Pseudosulfitobacter pseudonitzschiae: one gene and its partner. The protein of the gene in region 1 interacts with the protein of each later gene in a pairwise test. Links are inferred from orthologs where the notes say so. Each region holds a gene or a part of one and is shown on either strand. Other genes may lie near its edges. The genes, in order: recA and dprA.

Region 1 (11,186 bases):
TCGTGTCACATTGGTCGACCCCGCCAAGATTGGCCTGCCGCTGATGGTCTTTATGCAGATCCGCACCGGCAGCCACGATCCCGACTGGCAGTCCAGATTTGCCACCGCCGTCAAGACCATCCCCGGCATCCTCAGCGTCTACCGCATGACCGGCGATCTGGATTACCTTGTGCGAGCACGCGTGGCGGACATGGCAGGCTATGACCGCTTGTATCAACAACTGATCGCACGCTTGCCCGTGGCGGATATTTCGGCCAGCTTTGTGATGGAAGACATCAAGGACAGCACGGCCCTGCCGCTCTGACGCCCGCAAAAGGAACACCCCTTGCCCCTGCATTATCTCTGGCTGTTTATCGCCATCGTCACCGAGACAATCGGCACCACGGCGCTGCAAGCCTCGCAGCAGTTTTCACGGTTCTGGCCGTCGGTGGCTGTGGTGGCGTTCTATGGTGCGTCGTTCTATTTCATGGCGTTGGCGCTCAAGGTGATGCCGGTGGGCATTGTCTATGCGATCTGGTCCGGTCTGGGGATCGTACTGATCGCAGGCATCGGCTATGTCTTGTTCGGTCAAAGGCTGGATCTGCCTGCGGTCGCAGGGCTGGCTCTGATCATCGCGGGGATTCTGGTGATACACCTGTTCTCGAACAGTGCCCAACACTGATCAAGACGCAGGTTTGCGCCAATTGTTGACCGCCAAGGGCGCCAAAACCCTTTTTCACTGGCCTTTGCTGCACCCGCACGGTATGCGCGCGGCAACTTACCCTTAAAGGCTGAACCTATGGAACTGCGCAACATCGCAATCATCGCCCACGTTGACCACGGAAAAACAACATTGGTCGACGAATTGCTGAAACAATCGGGCACCTACCGCGAAAATCAGGCGACCACCGAACGCGCGATGGACAGCAACGATCTGGAACGCGAACGCGGCATCACGATCTTTGCCAAACCCACGTCGGTGGAGTGGAAAGGCACGCGGATCAATATCGTTGACACCCCCGGCCACGCCGACTTTGGTGGCGAAGTCGAACGCATCCTGTCGATGGTTGACGGTGTTGTGCTGTTGGTGGACGCCGCAGAAGGTCCGATGCCGCAGACCAAATTTGTGACCTCGAAAGCGTTGAAACTGGGCCTGCGCCCGATCGTTGTGGTCAACAAGGTCGACAAAGCCGACGGCGAGCCCGACCGCGCGCTGGACGAATGTTTTGACCTGTTCGCCAACCTTGATGCGACCGACGAGCAGTTGGACTTTCCCACCATGTACGCCTCGGGGCGCAATGGCTGGGCAGATATGGAGCTGGACGGTAAACGCGACGGTCTGGACGCCCTGTTCGACCTGATCCTGAGCCATGTGCCCGCACCCGCACAGGTCGCAAATGCCGACCAGCCCTTCAGCATGCTGGCCACCACCTTGGGCGGCGACCCGTTTCTGGGCCGCCTGCTGACAGGCCGCGTTGAATCCGGCACCGTCAAAGCGGGCCAGACCATCAAGGCGATGTCGCGCGACGGCAAGCTGATCGAAAATTTCCGCTGCACCAAGATCCTTGCGTTCCGCGGTCTGGACCAAACCGCCATCGACGTTGCCGAAGCCGGTGACATCGTGTCGATCGCAGGCATGACTAAAGCCACAGTGGCCGACACGCTGGCCGATGCCTCCGTAACCGAAGCGATCCCCGCCCAGCCGATCGATCCGCCCACCATCACCGTTACATTCGGCATCAACGACAGCCCGTTGGCAGGTCGTGACGGCAAAAAGGTGCAAAGCCGCGTCATCCGTGACCGTCTACACAAAGAAGCCGAAAGCAACGTCGCCATCAAAATCAGCGATACCCCCGGCGGCGAGGCGTTCGAAGTCGCGGGCCGTGGCGAATTGCAGATGGGTGTTCTGATCGAAAACATGCGCCGCGAAGGCTTTGAGCTGTCGATCTCGCGTCCGCAGGTTCTGTTTCAGGATGTCGACGGCGTCCGCCACGAGCCCATAGAAGAGGCCACCATCGACGTGGATGACGAATATTCGGGTGCCGTGATCGAGAAAATCACCGGCGCGCGCAAAGGCGAACTGGTCGAGATGAAGCCCGCAGGCGCTGGCAAAACCCGCATCGTGGCCCATGTACCATCGCGCGGCCTGATCGGTTATCACGGTGAATTCCTGACCGACACCCGCGGCACCGGCGTGTTGAACCGCGTGTTCCACAGCTGGGCACCGCACAAAGGCACCATTCCGGGCCGTCGTGCCGGCGTTCTGATTTCCATGGAAAACGGCACATCCGTGTCCTATGCCCTGTGGAAACTGGAAGACCGTGGCAAGTTCTTCATCGGCGCACAGGAAGCGGTCTATACCGGTATGATTATCGGTGAGCACAGCCGCGAAAACGATCTGGAAGTGAACCCGCTGAAGGGCAAACAGCTGACCAACGTGCGCGCATCGGGCACCGACGAAGCTGTGCGTCTGACCACGCCGATCACTCTGTCACTGGAAGAGGCGATTGCCTATATCGACGATGACGAACTGGTCGAAGTAACGCCCAATGCGATCCGTCTGCGCAAACGCTATCTGGATCCGCACGAGCGCAAGCGAATGGCCAAATCGGCCTGATCCGGCTGAACCAAGATGTGAAAAAGGCGCCCTTTCGTGGGCGCCTTTTTTGTTTGTAACAGAATCGGGGCGCTGCCCCCTTGGCCTGCGGCCAATTCCCCTGAGATATTTAACGCCAAAAGAAGCGGGCGTCAGTCCGAGGTTTCGACAATCAGAAGCTCACGCTCGGACGCGCCACGGGCATGCGAAAGTGCCTCTTGGTAGGCCTCGGAGTGGTAGCATTTCTCGGCAGTTTCAACGTCGGGAAATCGGGCCACCACGTTGCGGGGGCGTTCCTTGCCCTCAAGCTGCACAAAGCGTCCGCCGCGTGCGATAAATGCGCCGCCGTGGGCCGCGATAGCGGGTCCAGCCAGCTTGGCATATTTTGCGTAGGCATCTTCGTCTGTCACTGTCACATGTGCGATCCAGAGTGCACCCATGTTATCCTCCGATGACGGCTTTTGCCGCGTTGATTGCTGCATCTGCGTTGGTGGCATCTTTGGCGCCGCCCTGTGCCATGTCGGCGCGGCCACCGCCGCCCTTGCCGCCCAGTTCCGCCACGGCGGCCTTGACCAGATCAACCGCGCTGAGGGTCTCAACCTTGTCTTTGGTCACACCGGCGGCAACGGCAACCTTGCCGCTATCGTCAGCGATCAGCAGAACCGCACCCGAGCCGATGCGCTCTTTGTGGGCGTCGATCAGGGCAGGCAGATCCTTGCCGGTCACGCCGGTCAGCACTTGCGCCAGAAATGCAGTGCCATTCACGTCTTCGGCCTGTGGTTCAGTCTTGCCGCCACCGGACATCGCCAGTTCACGGCGCAATTGGGCAATCTCGTTTGTCAGAGCTTTGCGTTCGTCCATCAGCGCGCGCACACGTTCCGGCACTTCGGCGGCAGGCGATTTGAGCGTATCGGCTACAGCCGCAAGACGCGTGTCTTGCGTGCGCAAATAGGCCAGAGCCTCGGCACCCGTCAGCGCCTCGATGCGGCGCACACCCGCGCTGCTGGCACTGTCGCCAAGGATCACGCAGGCACCGATGTCACCGGTCTGGCGCACATGGGTGCCACCGCACAGTTCGATCGAATAGGTCTGCCCGTCGCCACCTTTGCCGGTGTCGGCACGGCCCATCGAAACCACGCGCACCTCGTCGCCGTATTTCTCGCCAAAGAGCGCTTGCGCGCCAATGGCCCGTGCGTCGTCCGGTGTCATGATGCGCGTTTCGACAGCGGCGTTCTGACGGATATAGGTGTTAACCTCGGCCTCGACCTGTGCCAGTTCCTCGGCGCTCAGCGCCTTGGCATGGCTGAAGTCGAACCGCAGACGGTCTGCTGCGTTCAGCGAACCGCGTTGCGCCACGTGATCCCCCAGCGCATTGCGTAGCGCCTCGTGCAGCAAGTGCGTGGCCGAGTGGTTGGCCCGGATCGACGTGCGTCGCGCATGATCCACCTCAAGAACAACGGATTGGCCTTTGCTCAGGCTGCCTTGTTCAACTGTGGCGGTGTGGGTGAACACGCCGGCAGTCTTGCGCGTGTCGGTGATTCGCGCGCTGCCGCTTTCAGTGCGGATCAGGCCGGTGTCACCCACCTGCCCGCCGCTTTCAGCGTAGAACGGCGTCTGGTTCAGCGCAATCTGAACGGTCTGGCCGGTCGCCACAGCATCAACCAGTGCACCGTCCTGCACCAGCGCGACGATCTGCCCCTCGGCGGTTTCGGTGTCATAGCCAAGGAAATCTGTAGTGCCGCCGGTGTCGGCCACATCAAACCAAACGGCCGCATCCGCCGCCTCGCCCGAGCCGGACCACGCCGCGCGCGCCTTGGCCTTTTGTTCGGCCATCGCACTGTCGAACCCTTCGGTATCGACGCTGCGGCCTTTTTCACGCAGGGCATCCTGCGTCAGATCAAGGGGGAAACCGAACGTATCGTAGAGCTTGAACGCCGCAGCCCCCGACAAGGCAGCGCCCTCTGCCAAACCAGTCAATTCGTCGTCCAGCAACTTCAATCCACGCTCAAGCATCTGTTTAAAGCGGGTTTCTTCCAGCTCAAGCGTTTCGGTGATCAGCGCCTGTGCCTGCCCCAATTCGGGATAGGCCGCACCCATCTGGCGCACCAGAGCGGGCACCAGCTTGTACATCATCGGATCTTTGGCACCCAACAGATGCGCATGACGCATCGCGCGGCGCATGATCCGGCGCAGGACATAGCCGCGACCGTCATTCGACGGCATCACACCATCTGCAATCAGGAACGAGGTTGAACGCAAGTGATCGGCGATCACGCGGTGGTGCGTTTTACCCGGACCATCGGGATCGCTGCTCGATACATCGGCGCTGGCTTCGATCAGACTGCGCATCAGGTCGGTGTCATAGTTATCATGCTTGCCTTGCAGCAGCGCCCCAATCCGCTCCAGCCCCATGCCGGTATCAATCGACTGCATGTCCAGCGGCGTCATCGAGCCGTCTTCGAACTGTTCGTTCTGCATGAAAACGACGTTCCAGATCTCGATAAAGCGGTCGCCATCTTCCTCGGGCGATCCCGGAGGGCCACCCCAGATGTGATCGCCGTGGTCATAGAAAATCTCGGTGCATGGGCCGCACGGACCGGTCGGCCCCATCTGCCAGAAATTGTCGGCGGTGGGGATGCGAATGATGCGGTCATCGGACAGGCCCGCAACCTTTTTCCAGATGTTCGCCGCCTCGTCATCGGTATGATAGACAGTAACCAACAACCGATCTGCCGGAATTCCGAACCCTTGGGTCAGCAATTCCCAGGCGTAGGTAATGGCCTCTTCCTTGAAATAGTTGCCAAAGCTGAAGTTGCCCATCATTTCAAAGAACGTATGATGGCGCGCCGTATAGCCGACGTTGTCCAGATCGTTGTGCTTGCCACCGGCACGCACGCATTTTTGCGCACTGGTCGCACGGTTGTAGTCGCGGGTTTCGACGCCGGTGAACAGGTTCTTGAACTGGACCATGCCAGAGTTCACGAACATCAACGTCGGATCGTTGCGCGGAACCAGCGGGCTTGAGGGCACGATCTGGTGCCCCTGCTTTTCAAAAAAGTTCAGAAATGTGGATCGGATGTCGTTCAGCGTTGGCATGTGGTGTGGGCCTTTTTTGGCGCGGAAAGTGGCTTTGCGATGGGATACCTGCCGATCTCTCCGCTGTCCACCATGCAAAGGGGCGCGGTGAAACACACAAGGCGCACCAATCGGCGCGCCTTGTGAAAAATCATCTGACCACAGAGATGATCACCCTTCAAGAACGTCGTCGTCCTTGCCCCCGGAAGGCGCATCAAAATCCAACCCATGTGCCGCGCGGATCTTGTCCTCGATGGCGATGGCGACGGCAGGGTTGTCCTTGAGGAACTGTTTGGAGTTCTCGCGGCCCTGCCCCATGCGTTCGTCGCCATAGCTGAACCATGCGCCGGATTTCTCGACCACGCCCGCTTTGACACCCAGATCCAGCAACTCGCCCATTTTCGAGATGCCTTCGCCGTACATGATGTCAAACTCGACCTGTTTGAAGGGCGAGGCGACCTTGTTCTTGACGACCTTGACGCGAGTGGCGTTGCCGACAACCTCGTCGCGGTCTTTCAGTGCGCCGATGCGGCGGATATCCAGCCGCACGGAAGAGTAGAATTTCAGCGCATTGCCTCCCGTCGTGGTTTCCGGCGAGCCGAACATCACGCCGATCTTCATCCGGATTTGGTTGATGAAGATCACCATACAGTTGCTGCGGCTGATCGAACCGGTCAGTTTGCGCATAGCCTGACTCATCAAACGGGCCTGAACGCCGACGCTGCTGTCGCCCATGTCGCCCTCGAGCTCGGATTTCGGGGTCAGCGCTGCCACCGAATCGACCACAACCATATTGACCGCCCCCGAACGCACCAGCGTGTCGGTGATCTCCAAAGCCTGTTCGCCGGTGTCGGGTTGCGAGATCAGCAATTCGTCGATGTCCACGCCCAGCTTTTTGGCGTATTGCGGATCAAGCGCGTGTTCCGCGTCAACAAAAGCGCAGACGCCGCCCGCCTTTTGCTGCTCTGCAATGCAGTGCAGCGTCAGCGTGGTTTTGCCCGACGATTCAGGGCCATAGATTTCGATGATGCGGCCCATCGGCAGGCCGCCGATCCCCAGCGCGATGTCCAGGCCAAGCGACCCGGTCGAGCTGGCAGTGATATCCTGAACGGCGCCTTCCGCGCCCAGCTTCATGATCGAACCTTTGCCGAATTGCCGTTCGATCTGTGCCAGCGCACTGTCCAGCGCCTTTTGCTTGTCCGCGTTTTTTTTGCTGTCCATTGTCAAAAGATCTGCCGTTGCCATTGTTATCATCCCTTAGTGTCATACCCCGAAGGGGGCGGCAATCGCTGCCTGTGCTGCTTCAATGTTCTTCTTGTGTTCTGTATGAGGACAAAATGAGAACATTTCAATCTAATTTTTCCTGTCCCACTTTGGCGTAATAATTGTTAAAGAGTGGTGAACAGTTTGAAATCGGACAAATATTTACGAAGGCGTCGGGATAAATGCTTGTTTTCTTTAAGGAACGCCTAGTCTTTCTGTCGGTGCCCAAAACCGGAACCACCGCCTATGAAAGCGCCTTGCGTCCGCGCGCCGACATGGTGATTTCGGAACCGCCGATGCTGAAACACGCGCCGGTTTACCGGTACAACCGCTTTGTGCGCCCGATGTTTCTGAAAGTGTGCGATACCGAGCTGGAGGTCGTGGCAGTGATGCGTGAACCGGTCAGCTGGTTGGGATCTTGGTGGCGCTATCGCCAGCGGCCTTTTATGGCGGGCAAAGCCAATGCAACGCATGGGATCAGCTTTGATGAGTTCGTGCTGGCCTACATGAAAGGCAAGAAACCGGGGTTTGCCGATGTGGGCAGCCAGTTCAAGTTTCTCGAAGCACAACCCAATGGCGTCGGTGTGACCCACCTGTTCCGCTATGAGGACCAGCCGCGTTTGCAGGCATTTCTATGCGAACGTCTGGATGTGACTCTGGATCTGGCCCGCGAGAATGTATCGCCCGAAATGCCGCTGAACCTGTCGCCGGACATTGCAAAACGATTCCGGCGCAAGTTCTCGGAAGAGTTCGATCTGTACGACAGCATCGGCTGAGCCGCGTCAGTGTAACTGTTTGTGCACCGTTTCGGTAAGCTCGTTCAGCGAAAATGGCTTGGGCAGAAAGACGGAATTGGGAATCGACGCTTGATCGTTGCTCAGCTTGTCCTCGGCATAACCCGACACGAACACTACGCGCACTTCGGGTCGTGATTTCAGCGCTTCGCGCACCCAGCTTGGGCCATCTTTGCCTGGCATTACCACATCGGTTACGAACAAATCGACATTAAGCTCGGTATCCTCCAGCGTTTTCAATGCGGATTCGGCACAATCCGCTTCCAGCACGGTATAGCCGCGCAACCGCAACGCGCGGCTGGCAAAGGCGCGCACCGGGGCTTCGTCTTCGACCAGCAGGATCACACCGTCCCCGTGGCTGGGCGACGGCATCTTGGCAATTGCCGCCGGTACCTTTGCCGACATGGGGGCGCCGTGCAGGACCGGAAATAACAGCGAGAAACAGGTGCCCTGCCCTTCCGCACTGTCGACAAAGATAAAACCGCCCGTCTGTTTGACGATACCGTAAGCCGTGGACAACCCCAGCCCCGTGCCCTCACCGGTGCGTTTGGTTGTAAAGAAAGGCTCGAACACCTTTTGCAGCTTGTCCGGGGCAATCCCCGTGCCCTGATCGACCACGCGCACGGTGACATATTGCCCCTCAGGCACGGTCACGCGGTCGCGTTTCATCGGCTCGCTCAACGTCGTGCATTCGGTTTCAATACGGATCTCGCCGCCGTTCGGCATGGCATCGCGAGCGTTGACAACAAGGTTCATCAAAACCTGCTCCAACTGGCGTTTGTCGGCACGGATCGCTTGCAGCATCGGATCGTGGCTGAGCGTCAGCGTGACTTTTTCACCGACCAGCCGGTTCAGCAGATGCGTAAGGTCCGACAGCGTGTCGCGCATATCCAGCATCTCGGGGCGCAAGGTCTGTTTGCGCGAGAACGCCAGCAACTGCCCCACCAATGCCGCCGCGCGGTTGGCGTTCTGGTTGATCTGCACCAGATCGCTATAATCTGCATCGCCTTGATCGTGGCGCAAAAGCAGCAGGTCGCAATGCCCGGAGATCGCGGTCAGCAGATTGTTAAAGTCATGCGCGACACCACCCGCGAGTTGGCCAATGGCCTGCATTTTCTGGCTTTGCACAAATTGCGCTTCCAATGTTTTCAGCTCGGTTGCGTCGGTCAGAACCGCAATCACGCTTGCCTCGCCGTTTTCGGTGACGCGGTTCAGGCTGACCTGAACGAACATCTCTTTGTCGGACCGTTTCAGGCGCAGGAATTCCGATTGTTGTACGGCGCGCCCTGCCACGGTTTCCGCCAGCCAGTCGGTGATCGGGCGGCCCAGCCCTTCCATCAGGGTGGCCAGATGCACATTTCTTGCCATTCCGTCGCCCACCAATGCGGCGGCTGACCGGTTATGTGCCTTCACATGGCCATCCGGCGTGATCAGAACCAGCGGCACAGGCAGGGTCTCGAAGGCATTCCAACTGTCCGCAGGTGCCGACTGTGATGCCGGCTGCGCCACGGGCAATATATACAGCGCACGCCGCCCTGCACCTCCGTCCACTTCGGTGACCGAACAGTGCATCGTGCCGTCCTGCGTGGACAGTTCTGACACCTGACCCAAGGCAGGCACACCGTTTGGAAACACCCTATCGAGCGTTTTGGCACGGTGGCCGATCAGGGCGCGTGCTCCGTCATTCATGAACAAGATGGCACCGGTGCGCCCGATCATGATCATCGGCAGGCCCGGCCCTTCCTGACCTTTGACCACCGTGCGGTCTGCAACGGTTTCCATGCGCCACAAATATGCATCGGTCCCCATCAGATGCACGGCCAGACGGATATGGTTCTTGCGGGTCGCAATATCCTCGCGGGCGGAGCCATCCACGTCAGCGGCGGTTTTCAGGCGGTAAATAATGCCGCCCGGATTGGCGAATGTATCGCGCAGCAGTCCCGCCAGCGTATGCCCCGGTGCTGCATTGAACCGCCCGCGTGCCGCCGCGTTCATCGACGCGATCTGGCCGTCGCCGTCAGTCACCAGACTGGGTGCAGCATCTTTTTCGATAAAGTCGGACATAATGGCAAAGACCATCGCGCGTCGCTTTTTTTGGCGTCGGCTGATCACATACATCAGTGCCGAAAGCGCGCACACCGTGAACGCTGAGGTTACAAGCCCCAGTTGCACCAATCCTTCGGGCGCCAGCGCCGCCATCACACCCAGCAGCACCGCCGCCATAATCAGGGCCCGCAAACGTGCCGCGCCAATTCCGGAAATGCGGCCCACCGGTCCTGTGGTCAGTGCAGTACCTTGCAAAACATCACCCTTTGCTCGAATCGTCCTCTTACTTGTCGCGCGAAAACAATTAACCACAGATTAACCGCGTTGCAGGCTTGGATAAAAAAACAGGTGCCAGACCGCTAAAATCCTGTAGTACGCTAAAGAGCGTCTTACCCTCGGGTCAAGTGTGCGGTGAAAAAGCCGTCGCCTGCCTCGCTGATCGGCCAGCGTTTTTCCAAGATGCAGCTCCAACCCTGATGGCGCGACAGGAACGCGGCAATCCGGTCCTCGTTCTCGCAGGTCAGCACCGAACACGTGACGTAAACCAGCGTGCCGTTTGCAGACAGATGCGCCATCGCCGTGTCCAGAATCTCGTCCTGAACGCTGTTCAATTCGTCCAGACGGTCTTGGGTCAGCGCCCATTTTCCCTCGGGTGAACGCCGCCACGCACCACTGCCGGAACAGGGCGCGTCGCACAGGACCACGTCAAATTTCTCTTTCGCTGGCAACTGGTCGGGGGCCACCACGCGGATCTGCACCGCGGCGCGTTCGGCGCGGTCGGGAATGTCCGCCATGCGACCCGGCGCAATGTCATGCGCCCAGACGGTAAATCCGCGCGCAGCCAGCGCCAGCGCCTTGCCGCCACCACCCGCACAGTAATCCAGCGCACGGACGCCATCAGGGATCGCATCAACAACGGCCTGACTGGCCGCGTCCTGCATCTCGATCCAGCCCTCGGTATAGGCCTGCGACTGGCGCACGCGGCGCGGATTGCTAAGCACGGTCAGCGCCGTCGGGCTGAGGGCATTCGGTTCGGTCAGAACCTGTTCGCGTTCCAGCGCGGATTGCACGTCGGCCACCGAACATTGGCGGGTGTTGACGCGCAAGGTGATCGGCGCACGGTCTTGTGCCAGCAGTGCTGCGGCTTCGGCGTCATCCCCCAGCGCAGCTTGCCATTGCGGCAACAGCCATTCGGGCAAGTTCCATCGGTCGCCTGTCTCGGTCGGGACGGCCCCTGCCTGCTGTTCTTCTTCCGCCAGCGGTGCGGGCGCGTGCCCTGCACTGTCAAAATGCGCGTCGATGTCCGCGCCTTCAGCGCGCAACCGGCCGATCATCCGCGCCCGACCATCCGCACCGCCGCCCAGCACCGCGTCGCTGCGCCATGTACGCAGCGCGGCAAAGACCAGATCACGCACGGCGGCGCGGTCTTTGGA
Region 2 (11,207 bases), 600 kb from region 1 along the record:
TCGGCGCATTCAACGATTTTCAGACCACCCTCGACCACGTCCAGCACGCCAAGGTTGGTGATGATGCGATCAACCACAGATTTGCCGGTCAGCGGCAGGGTGCAAGCCTTCAGTACCTTAGACTCGCCCGCCTTGTTCTGGTGGTCCATTACCACGATCACACGGCCCACACCTGCAACCAGATCCATCGCACCGCCCATGCCCTTGACCAGCTTGCCCGGGATCATCCAGTTCGCCAGATCGCCGTTTTCGGCCACCTCCATTGCGCCCAGAATCGCCGCAGCAATCTTGCCACCACGGATCATGCCGAACGACGTCGCGCTGTCGAAATAGGCCGTGCGAGACAGTTCGGTGATGGTCTGCTTGCCCGCGTTGATCAGGTCGGCGTCTTCTTCGCCCTCGAACGGGAAGGGGCCCATGCCCAGCATCCCGTTTTCCGATTGCAGGGTGATGTCCTTGTCGCCGACATAGTTGGCCACCAGCGTCGGAATGCCGATGCCAAGGTTCACGTACATGCCGTCTTCAAGCTCTTGTGCCGCGCGTGCGGCCATCTGGTTACGATCCCAAGGCATTACTTTTCCTCCTGCGGGCGTGTCGTGCGTTGTTCGATGCGCTTTTCGTGGTCGCCCTGAATAAGGCGATGCACATAGATGCCGGGCAGGTGGATCGTATCAGGGTCCAGCGACCCGCGTGGTACGATCTCCTCAACCTCCGCGATGCAGACCTTGCCACACATGGCGGCAGGCGGGTTGAAGTTGCGCGCAGTCTTGCGGAACACAAGGTTTCCGGTGTCGTCGGCCTTCCACGCCTTCACGATCGACAGGTCCGCGACGATGCCGCGTTCCAGAATGTAATCCTCTCCGTCGAAGTTCTTCACTTCCTTGCCTTCGGCAATCTGGGTGCCGACGCCGGTTTTCGTATAGAAACCGGGGATGCCCGAACCGCCAGCGCGCATCCGTTCGGCCAGCGTGCCTTGCGGGTTGAACTCCAGCTCAAGCTCGCCGCCCAAATACTGGCGCATGAATTCTTTGTTCTCGCCGACGTAGGACGAGATCATTTTTTTGACCTGCTTGGTTTGCAGCAGAATGCCGATACCGAAATCATCGACACCCGCGTTGTTGGACGCAAAGGTCAGATCCTTGGTGCCGGCCTCTTTGATGGCCTGCAACAGCAGTTCGGGGATGCCGCAGAGGCCAAAACCCCCTGCCGCGATCAACATGCCATCCGAAAGAACGCCTTCCAGCGCCTCGGCGGCCGAGCCATAGACTTTTTTCATGAATATCCCCTTGTGTCAGTGTCCCCAGACTTCTGACCTTAGGTCGCCTTGGTGTCAACATGACCCGTCAGATCGCACTAAGGGCCAGCCGGCACCGGGCGCATTTTGCGCACCGGTGGCCGGAAATACTCAGCTTTCGTCTTTGCCAGCCGTCTTGGCTGCCGGTTTTTTGGCGGCTGCCTTGCTTGCCGCCGGTTTCTTGGCAGCAGCCGTTTTCGCGGCTGGCTTTTTGGCAGCGGGTTTTTTCGTTGCGGCTTTTTTCTTTGGCGCGGCTTTACGCTTGGTCGGAGATTTTGCCAGCTTTTCCTCGATCAGCAAAACAGCGGCGCCCATCGTCAGGTCTTCGGGTTCGACCTCTTTGGGGATTGTGGCGTTGACCTTTTCCCACTTCACATAAGGGCCATACTTGCCCTTCATGATGTTCACGGGGCCGCCCTGATCGGGGTGCTCACCCAACTCGCGGATAGGCTTGGCTGCAGCACCGCGCCCCCCGCGCGAGGCGAACTTTTCGGCCAGCAACTGCACCGCGCGGTTCATGCCCACGGTCCAGACCTCGTCGATCCCTTCAAGATTGGCGTTGGTGCCGCCGCGTTCCGACGTGCTTTCGGCGTGTTTCAGATACGGGCCGTATCGTCCGATGTTGGCCCAGACGCTGACGCCATCCTCGGGGTGGGCGCCGACCAGACGGGGCAGCGACAGCAATTGCAGCGCCTGAGCCAGATCGACATCGGCTGGCGGCCAATCCTTGGGGATCGACTGGCGCGGCGGTTTCTTGTTGTCGTCCGTCACCTCTCCACGCTGCACGTAGGGGCCAAAGCGACCCTTGAACACATAGATTTTGTCGCCCTGATCCTCGCCCAGAATCTTACCCTCGGGGGGGATACCGCCCGTGTCCTCGGCGCCCGGAGGACCAAAGGCGCGGGTATAGCGGCATTCGGGATAGTTCGAACAGCCGATGAATGCGCCGCCCGAACGCGCTGTGCGCATCGACAGGCGGCCATTGCCGCAGTTGGGGCACAGACGCGGATCGGTGCCGTCTTCGGTCGGCGGGAACAGGTGCGGCTCCAGCACTTCGTTGATCTTTTCCAAAACCTCGGTGATCCGAAGATCGGATGTTTCGGCGACCGCCGCCGAGAAATCACGCCAGAATGTCGCAAGTACGGATTTGTAATCACGGTCACCTGCGCTGACATCGTCCAACTCTTCTTCCAGCGATGCGGTGAAATCGTAACCCACATATTTGCGGAAATAGTTTTCAAGAAACGCAATCACCAGCCGCCCCTTGTCCTCGGGGATCAGCCGGTTCTTGTCCTTGCGGACATATTCGCGGTCCTGAATCGTGGTGACGATGCTGGCATAGGTCGAGGGGCGACCGATCCCCAGTTCTTCCATGCGTTTGACCAGCGTCGCCTCGGTGTAGCGGGGCGGGGGCTGGGTAAAATGTTGCTCGGGTGTAACGGCACGTTTGTCCATCTTGTCGCCCTCGCCGATCTGCGGCAGACGCTTGTCGTCATCATCCGTCACATCGTCGTCGCGGCCTTCTTCATAAACCTTGAGGAAACCGTCAAACAGCACGACCTGACCGGTGGCCCGCAGCATAACCTGACCATCCTGACTGCCCACATCCACGGTTGTACGCTCCAGTCGCGCGCTTTCCATCTGGCAGGCCAACGTGCGTTTCCAGATCAGATCATACAGTTTGCGTTGGTCGCCATCGCTGATTTTCAGCGCGTCGACGTCCTGCGTCATCTCGGTCGGGCGGATACATTCGTGCGCTTCTTGCGCATTTTTCGCTTTGTTCTTGTATACACGCGGAGTGCCGGGAACGTATTCGGCGCCATAGCGGTCCTTGATCGCATCGCGGGCCATCTGCACAGCTTCGGGGGCCATGTCGATGCCGTCGGTCCGCATATAGGTAATATAACCAGCTTCATATAAACGCTGCGCCGCACTCATGGTCTGGCGTGCGCCCATGCCAAATTTGCGGCTGGCTTCCTGTTGCAGAGTCGATGTCATGAACGGGGCCGACGGGTTGCGGTTGGCGGGCTTGGCCTCGACCGATTGCACCTTCAGATCACGGCTGGAAATGGCCTGAACGGCCATCTCGGCCTGTGTGCCGTTCTCAAGGTCGTACCGTTCCAGTTTTTTGCCGGCCAATGTGGTCAGCCGCGCTTCGAATTCCTGCCCGCGCGGTGTGGCCAGCAGCGCCTTGACTGTCCAATATTCGCGGGCGCGGAATGCTTCAATCTCCATCTCGCGTTCGGTGATCAGACGCAGGCAGACCGATTGCACGCGCCCCGCTGATTTCGCACCGGGCAGTTTGCGCCACAGCACCGGCGACAGGTTAAAGCCCACCAGATAGTCCAGCGCGCGGCGGGCCAGATAGGCTTCGACCAGCGGCATATCGACCTGACGGGGGTTTTTCATCGCCTCGGTAACGGCGGTTTTGGTGATCGCGTTGAACACCACACGCGAAACCGGCGTGCTTTTGGTGATCGACTTGCGTTTGGTCAGCGCCTCTTGCAGGTGCCAGCTGATCGCCTCGCCTTCGCGATCGGGGTCAGTTGCAAGGATCAACTCGTTGTCGTTTTTTAGGGCGTCGGCGATGGCTTTGACATGCTTTTTACTGTCGCTGCCAATCTCCCAAAGCATCTCGAAATCGTGCTCGGTGTCGACGGATCCGTCTTTTGGAGGCAAATCCCTCACGTGGCCGTAAGAGGCAAGAACGGTGTAGTTGTCACCCAAATATTTGTTAATTGTCTTGGCCTTGGCCGGAGATTCGACGACGACGACTGGCATGTATGATGCACCTCGGGGACAGTAAAACTTGGGCGTCTATGGCGGCGCTAGATGTGGGGTGCAAGCATTGAATGTCAACATGCCATCGCTTGGGGGCCGTTTGACGGGTCTCAATTGGGCCGGGTCAGCAGACCACCGGCCCCCCGTTCGATCTGTCCGTCCAACTCTAGTTCCAGCAGAACTGGGGCCACATCCGACGGTGTGGCGGCGATGTCGCGGATCAACTGGTCTTCGGCCACAGGGGCTGGGCCAAGACGGTTCAGGATCTGACTGTGCAGGGTGGCTGTTTCGCGCAAAGTGCGCCGGTCGTGCGCCGGTTGCGGTGGCGGTGTGTGGGGCAGGTCCATCGGCAAGACGGGCGCGCGCGGAACCATCGGCGTCAGTGCTTCGATCACATCTGCGGCATTGCGGATCAATGTGGCACCGTCACGGATCAGCAAATTGCACCCAGACGCGCGCGCATCCATTGGACTGCCGGGCACGGCCAGCACCTCGCGGCCCTGATCCAGCGCATCACGTGCGGTAATCAGACTGCCTGACTTGGCGGCGGCCTCGACGATGATGGTCGCACGGCCCAGCCCCGACACGATCCGGTTGCGCGGGGGGAAATGCCGCGCAACCGGTTGCAGGCCCATCGGCTGTTCCGACAGCCGCAGCCCGTGCTGTGGGATCGCCAGCGCCAGTTCGGTGTTTTCTGCCGGATACATCATATCCACACCGCCCGCCTGAACGGCCACGGTGCCAGTGTCCAGCGTGGCTGTGTGCGCCGCAGCATCGATGCCCCGCGCAAGGCCGGAGACAATCACATACCCCTCAGCCGCCAGATCGCGGGCCAGTGATTTTGCCATCCTTGTCCCAAGGCTCGATGCGTTCCGTGCGCCGACAATCGAAATCATCGGGCGCTGCAACACCGATAAATCACCGATGGCCCACAAAAACGGGGGCGCATCGGACAGATCGCGCAGCGCCGCTGGATATTGTGGCGCAGAGCGAGAGATAAGTATTGCCCCGGCCGTCCGGCCGGCTTTCAGCTCGGCCTCGATGACGGCAACGGGGCAAGGGGTGTAGTTTTCCACACCAGCCGCGCGTGCCAGTTCCGGCAACGCATCCAGCGCATTTTGCGCCGTGCCGTGTTCGATCAGCAATCTGTTAAAAGTCGAGATGCCAACCCGGCGGGATCGCAACAGGCGGAGACGGATAAACCAATCGTCTTCCGGGGTGGGTGGGAGTGGGGGGTGATTGGAAGAAGGATATGATCCTCGCTCAGTCATCCGTGTCTCCGCCTGTTGCTAAGACCGTTATGTGGGTTCGAGGTTAACAACCTGTGAAAGAATCAGCCATCTTTCGACAAAAACACGCGAATGATTTTGCAGCCGTGCTTAACTACCGCTGCCACCCACGGTCAGCCCGCCGATCAGCAGTGTCGGCTGACCCACGCCCACGGGCACCCACTGGCCTGCCTTGCCGCAGTTGCCCATGCCCGGATCCAGTGCCGGATCATTGCCGATGGCGCGGATCTGTTGCAACGCCGTGGCACCGTCCCCAATCAGCGTCGCGCCTTTGACCGGTGCACCGACCACACCGTTTTGTACGCGATAGGCCTCGGTGCACGAAAACACGAACTTGCCGTTGGTGATGTCCACCTGACCACCGCCAAACCCAACCGCATAGATTCCGTCCTTCAGGTCGGTCACGATGTCGCCCGGAGTCACGTTTCCGCCCAGCATATAGGTGTTGGTCATACGTGGCATCGGCGTGTGCGCATAGCTTTCGCGCCGCCCATTGCCGGTGGGTGCCACGCCCATCAGCCGTGCGTTCTGCCGGTCTTGCATAAAGCCCACCAGAACGCCGTCCTCGATCAGTACATTGCGCGCGCTGGGCGTGCCCTCGTCGTCCACGGTGATCGACCCGCGCCGGTCGGGAATGGTACCGTCGTCTAGAACGGTCACGCCCGGGGCTGCAATGCGCTGCCCCATCAACCCGGCAAAGGCGGATGATCCCTTGCGGTTGAAATCGCCCTCAAGCCCGTGCCCGATCGCTTCGTGCAGCAAGATGCCGGGCCAGCCGGGGCCAAGCACCACGTCCATAACGCCCGCAGGGGCAGGGACCGCGTCCAGATTGACCACGGCCACCCGCAGCGCCTCGCGGGCCTTGGTCTGCCAGTCGGCAGGATCCAGAAAACCATCAAGGCCCACACGCCCGCCACCACCTGCAGTGCCTGATTCGCGCCTTCCGTTCTGTTCGACGATCACCGACACGTTCACCCGCGTCATCGGGCGAATATCGCGCACCGATCCACCCTCGGGTCGCAAAATTTCGACCTCTTGCAACGAGGCGGCAATCGTTGCCGAAACCTGTACCACCCGTTTATCCAAGGCACGTGCAAATGCGTCGATCTCGCGCAATGTGTCCAGCTTGACAGGGAATGCGGCGCCCGCAATCGGGTCTTCATCTGTATACAGACGCGTGTTCGTGGCTTGTGGTGCATCGGCCCAAGTACCGCCACCATCGCCCACAGCCAGACGCGCAGTGTCCGACGCGCGTTTCAACGCGGCGACGGAAAGCTCGGTAGAATGGGCGTATCCGGCCACTTCGCCGCGCACCGCACGCAGGCCAAACCCCTCTGACGCATCGTAACTGGCGGTTTTCAGGCGGCCATCGTCAAACACCAGTGCCTCGGACCGGCGGCGTTCCAGAAAAAGTTCGCCGTCGTCGGCCCCGTCTGTGGCCGCACGCAGCACCTTTAGTGCTTCGTCACGGTCCAGCAGGGTGTCAAACGGGGCGAATGGGGCATCGGTCATTGGGGGTTGATCCTGCTTTTTTGTTGTGAGGGCGTCTCTTTGACGCGGTAAGAATGGCTTTATCTTGTAGTTAGAATATGATTGTAAGCGCGGGTAATACAACGGGAGGCGAAAGCGCAGTGTGCTTTGTCCTTTCCCCGCGCCCAACAGCGATCACAAGATCAGGACGATACATGACCAAGCTTTTCCCGATTAAAGGCCTTGTTTCCGGCCTCTTTGCCGCCACCGCCGCACTGCCAGCGATGGCGCAAGACAACCTTGAAATCATTGGCGCGCCGCGCGATGGTGCGATGGGCTTTCAGCCTGCCGCGACCGAACTGGCGCGTGATTTGCAGTGGCTTGACGGCATGCTGCTGGTTATTATCACGGCGATTTCACTTTTTGTCATCGCCCTGCTGGCGTGGGTTGGCTACCGCTATAACGCGCGCCGCCACCCCGAACCCGCAAGCTTTACCCACAACTCGCCCATCGAAATTGCGTGGACCATCATCCCGATCGTGATTCTGGTGCTGATCGGTGCGTTCTCGCTGCCGATTCTGTTCAAACAGCAGATCATCCCCGATGCCGACATCACCATCAAAGTGACCGGCTACCAGTGGTACTGGGATTATGCCTATGTGGACGAAGGGTTTGAATTCTCCAGCTATATGATCGGCGCTCCGGCGACAGGAGGTCAGAACATGATGACCCCCGAGGTTGAACAGCAACTGGTCGACGCTGGCTATTCCAAGGACGAGTTCCTGCTGGCCACAGACAACGCCGTTGTTGTGCCCGTTGGTAAAACCATCGTGATGCAGGTGACCGGTGCAGACGTCATTCACTCGTGGGCGATGCCGGCATTCGGCGTCAAACAGGATGGCGTGCCCGGACGTCTGGCGGAACTGTGGTTCACCGCCGAAAGTGAAGGCATCTACTTTGGTCAGTGTTCGGAACTGTGCGGCATCAATCACGCCTACATGCCCATCACCGTCAAGGTTGTCTCGGAAGAGGCCTATGCCGCATGGCTGGCAACAGCGCGCGAAGAATTTGCAGGCTTGCCACAAAGCTTTCAAGTCGCGTCCAACTAAACAAAGCGGGCGGAGGCATTTTTCTCCGCCTGTTCCCGATTTCACATGATGCGTGAGACACCAATGACTGACATCAGCAGCCAGCCACAGGTCTTTGAGGCCGAAGCGTCTTTTGGCGACTATTTCGCGTTGATGAAGCCGCGCGTCATGCAGCTTGTGGTGTTCACCGCTTTGGTGGGCATGTTGGCGGCACCGACGGGTGTGAACCCTGTGGTTGGTTTTGCGTCGATCCTATTCATCGCAATCGGGGCAGGGGCCTCGGGGGCGCTGAACATGTGGTGGGATGCCGACATTGACCACATCATGAAACGCACTGCCAACCGCCCGATCCCTGCGGGCAAGGTCGAGCCGGGCGAGGCGCTGAGCATTGGCGTGGCGCTGTCGGGCCTGTCTGTGATGATGCTGGCACTGTCGGCTAATTTTCTGGCGGCGGGCCTGCTGGCCTTTACCATCTTCTTTTATGCTGTCGTCTATTCGATGTGGCTGAAGCGCTCTACACCGCAGAATATCGTGATCGGTGGCGCGGCGGGTGCCTTTCCGCCTGTGATCGGCTGGGTCGTGGCCACGGGCACCATGTCGGTCGAGGCATGGCTGATGTTCGCGCTGATCTTCGTCTGGACGCCGCCGCATTTCTGGGCGTTGGCGCTGTTCATGAAGTCGGATTATGACGACGCAGGCGTGCCGATGCTGACCGTGACGCACGGGCGCAAATCGACCCGCAAACATATTCTGGCCTATACTGTCCTTCTGGCAGTTTTGGCAGTGGGCACCGCGTTCACCTCGATTGGCGGTCTGATCTATCTGACCACCGCAGTGATCCTCAATGCCCTGTTCCTCAAAGGTGCCTTTGCAATCTGGCTCCGTGACGAGGCACAAGCAGAAGCCGACAGTTACGCTGTAGAAAAGTCGTTCTTCAAGCTGTCGTTGCTGTATCTGTTTCTGCACTTCGGTGCGATTATGGCCGAGGCGCTGCTGCGCAGTTCGGGACTGGGAGGCTGGGGATGGCTTTGAAAGCTGAACACGAAATTCACGGCCGCCGTCGTGGCCGCAATTTGGGCGTCGGCCTGTTGCTGGCGGGGTTTGTGGTGCTGGTTCTGGCGCTGACGGTTGCCAAAGTCACCAGCGGTGATTTCGAAGTGCCACGCGGGGAGACGCTGAAATGAAGCGGTTGCAAGGGCCACAGCGCACGGTTGTCCAACTGGTCGGCGTCGTGCTGGTCATGGGCGCCTTGTCGTGGGCTTCGGTGCCGTTTTACGACTGGTTCTGCCGTGTGACAGGCTTTGGTGGCACACCGGGCCGCGCCGCCGAGGGCGTCGACCACGTCCTCGACCGCGAGATTACGGTCCGCTTTGACGCTTCTGTTGACAGCAAAATGCCGTGGCAGTTCAAACCGGTCCAAACCAAGATGACATTGCGCATCGGTGAAACCGGACTGGCCTTTTTCGAGGCATATAACCCCACCGACCACCCCATCGCCGGATCGGCCAGCTATAACGTCGCGCCCTATTCGGCTGGCGGCTATTTCAACAAGATCCAGTGTTTCTGCTTTGAGGAACAGGTTCTGGCACCAGGGGAGCGCGTGCAAATGCCCGTAACTTTCTTTGTGGACCCCGAAATTGTCGATGACCGCGATGCAAAATACGTGCATACGATCACGCTGAGCTATACATTCTACGAAATCGATCTGCCCGAGGGCTATGCCGCCCTTGACGCAGAGAGCAACGATACCAACCTGAACTGAGGGACTGAACATGGCCCATGCCAAGAACCATGACTATCACATTCTGGCTCCGTCGATCGAGCCGCTGCTGGCCGCGGTAGCCGCCTTTGCCATGCTGTTTGGCGGCGTGCTGTGGATGCACGACGTTACACCTTATCTGTTTCTCGTGGGCTTTGCCGGCGTCCTTTATGTGATGTTTGCTTGGTGGTCCAAAGTAATCGACGAAAGCCACATTGGCGATCACACGCCGGTTGTGCAGATCGGCCTGCGTTACGGCTTTATCCTGTTTATCATGTCCGAGGTTATGTTCTTCTCGGCATGGTTCTGGTCGTTCTTCAAACACGCCATCTACCCGATGGAAGATTACGCCGGTTCGCTTTACGTGGCACCCGAAATCGTTCCGGTTGATGCGCTGCACCTGCCGCTGATCAACACGCTGATCTTGCTGCTGTCGGGCTGTGCCGTGACTTGGGCGCATCACGCGCTGGTCCACGAAAATAACCGCAAGGATCTGATCACAGGTCTGGCGCTGTCGATCATTCTGGGCGTCGCGTTCACCGCGCTGCAAGCCTATGAATACGCACATCTGCTGCACGAAGGCTGGGTATTCGGCGGCGACGAGTTTTATTCCAACTTTTTCATGGCCACAGGTTTCCACGGCTTCCACGTCGTCATCGGCACCATCTTTCTGCTGGTCTGCCTGATCCGCGCGATGAAAGGGCACTTTACCCCCGAACGCCACGTCGGTTTCGAAGCGGCCGCATGGTACTGGCACTTTGTTGACGTTGTCTGGCTGTTCCTGTTCTTCGCCGTTTACATGTGGGGCGTGCCCAGCCCGTAAGATCGAGGCCGGTTGCACATTGCCAGCAAATCCCTAAAACCCGAAAGGCGCGTGGTGTTCCCCGCGCCTTTTGTCATTCTGACGCGCAGCAAAAGACGGGATTGAAGGACAGGTATGGGACGCATTCTGTTTCTGATCAGCATCGGGTTGGGCGGCGCGGCTGTCCTGATCTCGCTTGGCGTCTGGCAGGTCCAGCGGTTAAGTTGGAAACAGGCGGTGCTGGCTGACATCACCACCCGTATTGCCGCAGCACCTGTTGAACTTCCAAGCCAGGCCGATCCGGTGGCCATGAAATACCTGCCTGTCGCCGTAACCGGCACCTTTGACGACCAAGTGATCTATGTGCTGGTCAGCCAGAAACAGATCGGTGCGGGCTACCGTGTGATTTCCCCTATGGTGACGGACGCAGGCCGCCGCGTGCTGATCGATCGTGGCTTTGTGCGCGTAGATGAACGTGATGCGGTGACGACCCCGACAGGTGCTGCATCCGTGACTGGCAACCTGCACTGGCCAGAGGAAATCGACAGCTTTACACCGCAGCCGGATCTGAATGCCAACATCTGGTTCGCCCGCGACCTGCCTGCGATGTCAAAGACACTGAACACCGAACCGCTGTTGATCATTGCACGCGAAACGTCGCTGCCGGACGGCCCCGTGACGCCGTTGCCTGTGGACACTGCGGGCATTCCCAACAATCACTTGC

The links.
Region 2: the proteins of recA (region 1) and dprA interact in binary tests that used the Bacillus subtilis proteins (3 or more experiments, as listed by UniProt). The link is inferred for Pseudosulfitobacter pseudonitzschiae from one-to-one orthologs.

The regions. Positions count from the first base shown.
Region 1 is NZ_CP022415.1:1,599,597-1,610,782, forward strand. The notes cover bases 4,859-7,747. They hold recA (recombinase RecA), read right to left. Parts: upstream 6,896-7,747; coding sequence 5,822-6,895; downstream 4,859-5,821. Other genes in these bases: alaS (alanine--tRNA ligase), read right to left, coding at 4,859-5,671; SULPSESMR1_RS07830 (gamma-glutamyl kinase), read left to right, coding at 7,096-7,689; SULPSESMR1_RS07835 (ATP-binding protein), read right to left, coding at 7,696-7,747. Also shown: SULPSESMR1_RS07800 (Lrp/AsnC family transcriptional regulator), read left to right, coding at 1-304; SULPSESMR1_RS07805 (DMT family transporter), read left to right, coding at 332-661; translational GTPase TypA, read left to right, coding at 779-2,596; SULPSESMR1_RS07815 (DUF1330 domain-containing protein), read right to left, coding at 2,728-3,015; more of alaS, read right to left, coding at 3,017-4,858; more of SULPSESMR1_RS07835, read right to left, coding at 7,748-10,008; SULPSESMR1_RS07840 (RsmB/NOP family class I SAM-dependent RNA methyltransferase), read right to left, coding at 10,143-11,186. UniProt on the Bacillus subtilis protein: Multifunctional protein involved in homologous recombination, DNA repair and competence.
Region 2 is NZ_CP022415.1:2,200,724-2,211,930, reverse strand. Bases 3,267-6,176 are described here. They hold dprA (DNA-processing protein DprA), read right to left. Parts: upstream 5,347-6,176; coding sequence 4,186-5,346; downstream 3,267-4,185. Other genes in these bases: tldD (metalloprotease TldD), read right to left, coding at 5,455-6,176; topA (type I DNA topoisomerase), read right to left, coding at 3,267-4,075. In the rest of the region: SULPSESMR1_RS10735 (CoA transferase subunit B), read right to left, coding at 1-572; SULPSESMR1_RS10730 (CoA transferase subunit A), read right to left, coding at 572-1,276; more of topA, read right to left, coding at 1,406-3,266; more of tldD, read right to left, coding at 6,177-6,876; coxB (cytochrome c oxidase subunit II), read left to right, coding at 7,050-7,943; cyoE (heme o synthase), read left to right, coding at 8,007-8,954; SULPSESMR1_RS10700 (cytochrome C oxidase assembly protein), read left to right, coding at 8,945-9,106; SULPSESMR1_RS10695 (cytochrome c oxidase assembly protein), read left to right, coding at 9,103-9,684; SULPSESMR1_RS10690 (cytochrome c oxidase subunit 3), read left to right, coding at 9,695-10,504; SULPSESMR1_RS10685 (SURF1 family protein), read left to right, coding at 10,619-11,207. UniProt on the Bacillus subtilis protein: Protein that helps load RecA onto ssDNA during transformation. Binds cooperatively to circular ssDNA, is able to bridge different segments of DNA. Favors the loading of RecA onto SsbA- or SsbB-coated ssDNA and formation of RecA-DNA filaments.